2 linked regions of the Actinoplanes lobatus genome follow. The main gene of each other region encodes a partner of the protein of the gene in region 2 in a complex. Links are inferred from orthologs where the notes say so. Each region holds a gene or a part of one and is shown on either strand. Other genes may lie near its edges.

What was found. The genes of interacting proteins can lie anywhere in the genome.
Region 1: the proteins of BJ964_RS45145 (region 2) and BJ964_RS46655 are in contact, whole or in part, in a solved structure (PDB 8BNU), measured with the Escherichia coli proteins. The link is inferred for Actinoplanes lobatus from one-to-one orthologs.

What each region holds. Positions count from the first base shown.
Region 1 is NZ_JACHNC010000001.1:10,306,156-10,309,862, reverse strand. What follows is about bases 812-3,707. They hold BJ964_RS46655 (3-hydroxyacyl-CoA dehydrogenase NAD-binding domain-containing protein), read right to left. Parts: upstream 3,384-3,707; coding sequence 1,239-3,383; downstream 812-1,238. Other genes in these bases: BJ964_RS46650 (acetyl-CoA C-acetyltransferase), read right to left, coding at 3,398-3,707; BJ964_RS46660 (phosphotransferase), read right to left, coding at 812-1,103. In the rest of the region: BJ964_RS46665 (PIG-L deacetylase family protein), read right to left, coding at 1-348; more of BJ964_RS46660, read right to left, coding at 414-811. UniProt on the Escherichia coli protein: Catalyzes the formation of a hydroxyacyl-CoA by addition of water on enoyl-CoA. Also exhibits 3-hydroxyacyl-CoA epimerase and 3-hydroxyacyl-CoA dehydrogenase activities.
Region 2 is NZ_JACHNC010000001.1:9,942,651-9,947,210, forward strand. What follows is about bases 650-3,588. They hold BJ964_RS45145 (acetyl-CoA C-acetyltransferase), read left to right. Parts: upstream 650-1,449; coding sequence 1,450-2,727; downstream 2,728-3,588. Other genes in these bases: BJ964_RS45140 (3-oxoacyl-ACP reductase), read right to left, coding at 650-1,398; BJ964_RS45150 (acyl-CoA dehydrogenase family protein), read left to right, coding at 2,809-3,588. In the rest of the region: BJ964_RS45135 (MaoC family dehydratase), read right to left, coding at 1-56; more of BJ964_RS45140, read right to left, coding at 58-649; more of BJ964_RS45150, read left to right, coding at 3,589-4,020; BJ964_RS45155 (DUF6879 family protein), read left to right, coding at 4,094-4,560.

The DNA.
Region 1 (3,707 bases), 360 kb from region 2 along the record:
GAAGCTGACGACGGTGTCCGGGCGGATCTCGGCGATCAGGGTGCTGAGCCGGTCGACGGCCGCGGATGGCGGGATTTCGGCGCACCGGCCGTCGGGGTAGCCGAGCCAGTGGTGTTCCTCGACGCCGAGCAGGCGCAGGCAGGCGTCGAGTTCGGTGGTGCGGCGCTCGGCCAGGCGGTGTGGTGGCCAGGTGTGCGGGTCGGGGGTGCCGCGTTCGCCGCGGGTGGCGGTGACGCAGACCACCCGGGAGCCGGCGTCGCGGGCCAGGGCCATCAGGCCGCCGGACAGGTAGGCCTCGTCGTCGGGGTGCGCCCAGACGCCCAGGATGGTGCCGAGTTCGGTGAGCATGGTCTCATGCTGGGGCCGTGTGCTCGCCGGATGCTCACGGGTCACTTGTCCGGGTTACCCCAGGGTCACCCCGGGAAGGTGGCCAGCTCCTTCACGGCCATGGCGAGGCGGGCGTCGAATCCGGAGTGGACGAGTTCGCGGCAGTCGTGGTCGCCGGCGGTGGCGAGGCGGCGGATGTCGTGGATGGCGGCGCTGATGCGGTCGCGGACCTCGCGGATCATGTCGGCGGCGGTGCCCTGCCAGCGGTAGGCGTCGAGCAGCATGCGCAGCCGGCGGGGCCGGTCGGCGAAGGCGGTCCAGCCCTCGGCGAAGCCGACGTCGCGGGCGTTGAGCGGCACCCAGGCGAAGGCGGTGAAGGCGAGGTCGGCGGCGCGGGTGACAGGGCCGGCGAAGTCCCAGCCGACGAAGCCGGTGAGGCGCTGCCCGGCCCGGGTGGCGTTGTAGGGCGCCACGTCGTTGTGGCCGATGACGAGCCCGGGTTCCCAGGCGCCGCCCTTGCGCCAGATCGCGTCGTCGGGCGGGACGAAGTCGGCGACGGCCTCGTGGTATTCGCGCAGCCACTGGGCGACCTGCCAGAGGGTGTCGTCCTGGCGGGTCCATTCGGGCCAGGGGAGCACGGTTCCGGTGCGTACGCCCCGGAGGGTCTGCTCCTCGACCGGCGGCGCGCCGTCGAACCCGGCGTCCGCCAGGTGCCGCAGCAGGGCCTCGACCGCGGGGGTCCACGGCTCGCCCGGTAACTCCTCGTCCTGATTCATGATCAACCTCCGGCATGGACGGTAGTCCGGAGATCATGGATCATGCATCGGCCGGGTGTCCTACCGGCCGCCGTCAAGTGACGGATATCGCCCAGGCCCGCCCCCCTTTCTCAGGGGAGCGGGCCCGGAGGAGACTCAGGCGAAGATCTCGCCCGCGTCCGCCTTGGCGATCAGCAGCGGCGGCGGGGTGAACCGGTCGCCGTAGCGCTCGGCGAGCTGCCGGGCACGGGCCACGAAGCCGGGCAGGCCGCCCTCGTACTGGTTGATGTACTGGAGCACACCGCCGGTCCAGCCGGGGTAGCCGATGCCGAAGATGGAGCCGATGTTGGCCTCGGCGACCGACAGCAGCACCCCCTCGTCAAGGCATTTCACCGTCTCGATCGCCTCGATGAAGAGCATCCGCTCCTTGAGGTCCTCGAACGGGATGGTCACGTCGGGCTTGGCGAAGGCGGACAGGCCCGCCCACAGCCCGGTGCGCCGGCCGTCGGCGTACTCGTAGAAGCCGGCCCCGCCGGAGCGGCCGGGCCGCCCGAACTCGTCGATCATCCGGTCGATGACCTCGTCGGCGGGGTGCGCCTCCCACTGCTGGCCGGCGGCCGAGGCGGCGGCCCGGTACTCGTTGCGGATCTTGCGGGGCAGGGTGAGGGTCAGCTCGTCCATCAGCTGGAGCACCGGGGCCGGGTAACCGGCCTGGCTGCTGGCCTGCTCGATGCTGGCCGGCGCGACACCCTCGGCGAGCATCGCGATGCCCTCGTTGGTGAAGGTGCCGATCACCCGGCTGGTGAAGAAGCCGCGGCTGTCGTTGACCACGATCGGCGTCTTGCGCAGCCTGCGGACCACGTCGAGCGCCCGGCGTACGGTCAGGTCGCTGGTCTTCTCGCCCTTGATCACCTCGACCAGGGGCATCTTGTCGACCGGGGAGAAGAAGTGCAGGCCGATGAAGTCGGCCTGGCGCTGGACGCCGTCGGCGAGCGCGGTGATCGGCAGCGTGGAGGTGTTGGAGCAGAGCAGCGCGTCGGGCGCCACGATGCCCTCGATCTCGGCGAAGACCTTGTGCTTGAGGGCCGGGTCCTCGAAGACGGCCTCGATCACCAGGTCGGCGCCGGCCAGGTCGGCCACCTGGTCGGTGGCGGTGATCAGGCCGAGCAGGGCGCGGCCCTTGTCCTCGCTGATCCGGCCGCGGCCGACGTCCTTGGCGACGATCTTCTCGGCGTAGCCCTTGCCGCGGACGGCGCCGTCGAGGGAGACGTCGCGCAGGACCACCGGCAGGCCGGCGCGGGCGCAGACGTACGCGATGGCGGCGCCCATCATGCCGGCGCCGAGGACGGCCACCTTGGTGATCGGCGGCACCTCGCCGATGTCGCGCTGGCTGACCTCGTTCAGGTCGAAGAAGAACGCCTTGATCATGTTCTTGGCGACCGGGCCGGTGACCAGCTCGACGAAGTAGCGGGTCTCGATGACGAACGCGGTGTCCACATCGACCTGGGCGCCCTCGACGGCGGCCGACAGGATGTTGCGCGGCGCCGGGTAGAACGCGCCCTTGAGCTGCTTGCGCAGGTTCGCCGGGAAGGCGGGCAGCATCGAGGCGAGCGCCGGGGTGGACGGGGTGCCGCCGGGGATCTTGTAGCCCTTGGTGTCCCACGGCTGGGCGGCGGCCGGGTTGGCGGCGATCCACTCGCGGGCCGCGGCGATCAGCTCGTCCGGGGTGTCCACGACCTGGTCGACGAGGCCCAATTTGAGCGCCGCAGCGATCCGGTGCCGGGTGCCCTGGAGCAACACCTGGGTCAGAGCATTGACAAGACCGAGCAACCGGACGGTACGGACGACGCCGCCACCGGCCGGGAGGAGTCCGAGGGTGACCTCGGGCAGGCCGATCTCGGTCTTCGGGTTGTTCAGCGCGATCCGCCGGTGGCAGGACAGCGCCAGCTCCAGTCCACCGCCGAGCGCGGAGCCGTTGATGGCGGCGACGACCGGCTTGCCGAGCGTCTCGAGCCGCCGCAGCTGGCCCTTGACCCGGGTGGACAGGTCGAAGACGTCCTGGCCCTGGTCGGCCGGTACGGAGCCGAGCTGGTCCAGGTCACCGCCGGCGAACCAGGAGTTCTTCGCCGAGGTGATGATGACGCCGGTGATCTGGTCGCGCTCGGCCTCCAGGCGGGAGACGGTGGCCTCCATGCTGGCGACGTACGCGTCGTTCATGGTGTTGGCGCCGCGGCGCGGGTCGTCGAGGGTGAGCACGACGATGCCGTCGTCACCGCGGTCGTAGCGAATGGTGTCAGTCACTGTCGGTTTTCCCCTCAGAGCCGTTCGACGATGGTGGCGATGCCCATGCCGCCGCCGATACAGAGCGTGGCCAGGCCGTACCGGCCACCGCGCCGCTCCAGCTCGTCGACGAGGGTGCCGAGGATCATGGCGCCGGTGGCGCCCAGCGGGTGGCCCATGGCGATCGCGCCGCCGTTGACGTTGACCTTCTCCGGGTCGAGTTTGAGGTCGTCGATGAAGTGCAGCACGACGGCCGCGAACGCCTCGTTGATCTCGACGAGGTCGAGGTCGTCGACGGTCAGGCCGGCCTTGGCGAGCGCCTTGCGGGCGGCCGGGGCCGGGCCG
Region 2 (4,560 bases):
CGGGCGTACGCGGCCGTGGTGCCCGGCCCTTCGCTGAGCTCGACGACCGCCACCATGTCAGGCCCCGAGCAGGCTCTGGCCGCAGACCCGGATCACGTTGCCGGTGATCGTCGCCGACCCGGGCGAGGCGAGCCAGGCGATGGTCTCGGCGACGTCGACCGGCAGGCCGCCCTGGGACATGCTGTTGAGCCGCCGTCCGGCTTCGCGCAGCCCGATCGGCATCTTGGCGGTCATCGCCGTCTCGATGAAGCCGGGCGCCACCGCGTTGATGGTGATGCCGCGCGGGAGCAGCACCGGGGCGTACGACTGGACCCGCCCGATCACGCCGGCCTTGCTGGTGGCGTAGTTGGTCTGTCCGCGGTTCCCGGCGATGCCGGCGATCGAGGCGACGCCGACGATCCGCCCGCCGGCACCGATGAGCCCGCGTTCCAGCAGCAGGTCGTCGACGCGTTCGGGGGCGGTCAGGTTGACGCCGATGACCGAGTCCCACCGGTCCTCGGTCATCCGGGCGATGGTCTTGTCCCGGGTGATGCCGGCGTTGTGGACGACGATGTCGACGCCGGTGTGCGGTCCGGCGGCCAGGTATCCGGCCAGGCGTTCGGGCGCGTCGGCGGCGGTGAGGTCGAGTTGCAGGGCGCGGCCGCGGGTCTCGTTGGCCACGTCGGCGAGGGCGTCGCCGGCGGCGGGCACGTCGAGTGCGATCACGTCGGCGCCGTCGCGGGCCAGCACCCGGGCGATGGCCGCGCCGATGCCCCGGGCCGCGCCGGTGACCAGGGCGAGTCTGCCGTGGAGGGGCCGGTCCCAGTCGGCCGGTGTGGGCACGTCGCCGGCGCCGATCCGGACGACCTGGCCGGAGACGTACGCCGAGCGGCCGCTGAGCAGGAAGCGCAGCGTCGACTCGATCGCCTGTTCGCCGCCGGGCGCCACGTAGACGAGCTGTGCGGTCACCCCGCGCCCGAATTCCTTGCCGATGCTGCGGGTCAGGCCTTCCAGGCTCCGCTGCGCGGTCGCCTCGGCCGGCGTCGCGGTGGCTTCCGGTGGGGTGCCGAGCACCAGCACGCGTCCGGAGACCTCCAGGGAGCGGGCGTACGGGTGGAAGAAGTCGTAAAGTGCCCGCAGCCCGGTGCTGTCGGTGATCCCGGTGGCGTCGAGGACGAGTGCGCTCACCCGTACCCCGTCCCGGGTTTGATCGGTGACCTCCGCGCCCGCCGCGCCCAGGAGCTTGCGGATCGGCTCGGAGAGCCGGCCGCCCGGCGCCGCACCCAGCAGGACCGGGCCGCTGACCAGCGGATCTCCGGCCCGGTAGCGGCGCAGCCGGGGCGGATCAGGCAGTCCGAGGCGCTTGACCACGGTCCGGCCGAGACCGGAGTTGGCGAAGTTCGCGTACCTGTCAGCCATGCGAGTAGCCTACCGGTGAGTAACCGAGATTCTTCGATGTGGAGGATAGTCGTGGTGGACGTGCGCCGTGTGGCCGTGCTGGGCGGGAACCGGATTCCGTTCGCCCGCTCCGACAGCCGCTACGCCGAGGCCTCGAACCAGGACATGCTGACCGCCTCGCTGGACGGGCTGATCGCCCGGTTCGGGCTGGCCGGTGAGCGGCTCGGTGAGGTCGTGGCGGGGGCCGTGCTGAAGCACTCGCGCGACTTCAACCTGACCCGGGAGACGGTGCTCGGCTCGCGGCTGGACCCGCGCACCCCGGCCTACGACATCCAGCAGGCCTGCGGGACCGGCCTGGAGGCGGCCATCCTGGTCGCCAACAAGATCGCGCTCGGGCAGATCGACTCCGGCGTGGCCGGTGGCGTGGACACCACCTCGGACGCTCCGTTGCAGCTCAACGAGGACATGCGGCGCGCTCTGCTCCAGCTGAACCGGGCCCGGAGCCTCGGTGACCGGCTCCGGGCGGTGGCCAAATTGCGCCCGCAGCACGCGATCCGGCCGGAGCTGCCGCGCAACGCCGAGCCGCGGACCGGGCTGTCGATGGGCGAGCACGCGGCGGTCACGGCCCTGCGGTGGAACATCGGGCGGGCGGAGCAGGACGAGCTGGCGCTGACCTCCCACCAGCGGCTCGCGGAGGCGTACGATCGCGGGTTTTTCGATGATCTTCTGACGCCCTATCTGGGGCTGACCCGGGACCAGAACCTGCGCGCGGACAGCAGCCTGGAGAAGCTGGCGAAGCTGAAGCCGGTGTACGGCGAGGAGAACGCCACCATGACGGCGGGCAACTCGACACCGCTCACCGACGGCGCCTCGACCGTGCTGCTCGCCTCCGAGGAGTGGGCGGCCGCGCGTTCGCTGCCGGTGCTGGCCTGGTTCGCCGACTCGGAGACCGCGGCGGTCGACTACGTGCACGGCGACGAGGGCCTGCTCATGGCGCCCGCCTATGCGGTGCCCCGGATGCTGGCCCGCAACGGCCTCACCCTCCAGGACTTCGACTTCTACGAGATCCACGAGGCGTTCGCGTCGCAGGTGCTGGCCACCCTCGCGGCGTGGGAGTCGCCCGAGTTCTGCAAGGAGAGGCTCGGCCTGGACGCCCCGCTCGGCTCGATCGACCGGGCGAGGCTCAACGTCAACGGGTCCTCGCTGGCGGCCGGCCACCCGTTCGCGGCGACCGGCGGCCGGATCGTCGCGTCCCTGGCCAAGCAGCTCGCGCAGAAGGGCTCGGGCCGGGGCCTGATCTCCATCTGCGCGGCCGGCGGTCAGGGTGTGGTGGCGATCCTGGAGCGTTGAGACCCATTGATGGGGCTTGTCCCGGAAGTTACGCCCTCGTAAGGTTACCGGCGAGTTAACCTGCCGGCGGAGGGGCTGACCGTGGAGTTCTGGCTCGACCTCAACGACGAACAGCGCGAGCTGCGCGACTGGGTGCACGGGTTCGCCGAATCGGTGGTCCGGCCCGCGGCCGCGGAGTGGGACGAGCGGGAGGAGACTCCCTGGCCGGTCCTCCAGGAGGCCGCGAAGATCGGCCTGTACGGGTTCGAGTTCCTCGCCAACACCTGGTCGGACACGTCCGGGCTGAGTCTGCCGGTCGCCAACGAGGAGCTGTTCTGGGGCGACGGCGGCATCGGCATGGCGATCTCCGGCACCTCGCTGGCGGTGGCCGCGATCTTCGGCTCGGGTACACCGGATCAGCTGATCGAGTGGGTGCCGCAGTGCTTCGGGGACGCCGCCGACCCCAAGGTGGGCGCGTTCTGCAGCACCGAGCCGGAGGCGGGTTCGGACGTGGCGGCGATGCGCACCCGGGCGATCTACCACGAGGCGACCGACGAGTGGGTGATCCGCGGGCAGAAGGCGTACGCCACCAACGGCGGGATCGCCCACGTGCACGTGGTGACGGCGAGTGTCGACCCGTCGCTGGGGTCCCGTGGGCAGGCCGCGTTCATCGTGCCGCCGGGGACGACGGGGCTGGTGGGGACGAAGAAGCTGAAGAAGCTGGGGCTGCGGGCCTCGCACACCGCCGACGTGTTCCTCGACGACGTCCGGGTGCCCGGCAGCTGCCTGCTCGGCGGCAAGGAGGCGCTGGACAAGCGGCTCGCGAAGGCGCGTGAGGGGCAGCGGCGGTCCGGCCAGGCGGCGATGCGGACCTTCGAGCTGTCCCGGCCGGCGGTCGGCGCGCAGGCGATCGGCATCGCCCGGGCCGCCTACGAGTACGCGCTGGAGTACGCGAAGACCCGGGTCCAGTTCGGCCGCCCGATCATCGAGAACCAGGCGGTCGCGTTCGCGCTGGCCGACATGCGGATGGAGATCGACGCGGCCCGGCTGCTGGTGTGGCGGGCGGCGTGGATGGGCCGCAACGAGCGGCCGTTCACCGCCGGCGAGGGCTCGATGTCGAAGCTGAAGGCCGGTGAGGTGGCGGTCACGGTCACCGAGAAGGCGGTGCAGATCCTCGGCGGCGCCGGTTATCTGCGTGAGCATCCGGTGGAGCGGATGTTCCGGGACGCCAAGATCTACACGATCTTCGAGGGCACCTCGGAGATCCAGCGGCTGGTGATCGCACGCGCCATCTCCGGTGTGCAGATCCGCTGACGTTTTCCCTCCACGTGCGTCAACGTCACGGGCGGGCTGGACCGGTCTCGTCCACTGTGGTCAAGGTGGGGGCATGCGGCTGCTTCGGGGTGACGCGTTCGACGGGCTGTTCCGGTCCTTCGAACGGACGGCGTTCCACCTGGAGGTGCAGGACGTCTATCACACGCGGGAGGAGTCGGCGCCGTTCCAGCGGTTCCTCGACGGCGAACCGGATGATCTGGGCTGGCAGCGGCCGTGGCTGGAGCTGGTCCGGGAGGTCACCGACGCGGGCCGCAGTGTCCGGCGGCTGCGGGTGGTGCCGGTGCCGCACCTGGACTACACGCGGTGGCTGCTGAACATCTCCGGGTTCAACGTCGAGGCCGGCGAGGACATCCGCTGGCTGCCCCGGCCGGAGACGGGCGGGCTGGCGGTCGCCTTCGACGACTTCTGGCTGTTCGACGACCGCCGGGTGGTGTTCACCCTGTTCGGTCCGGACGGCGGGTTCGCCGGGGGCGCGCTCACCGAGGATCCGGCGATCGTCCGGCACTGCGCGCGGACCCG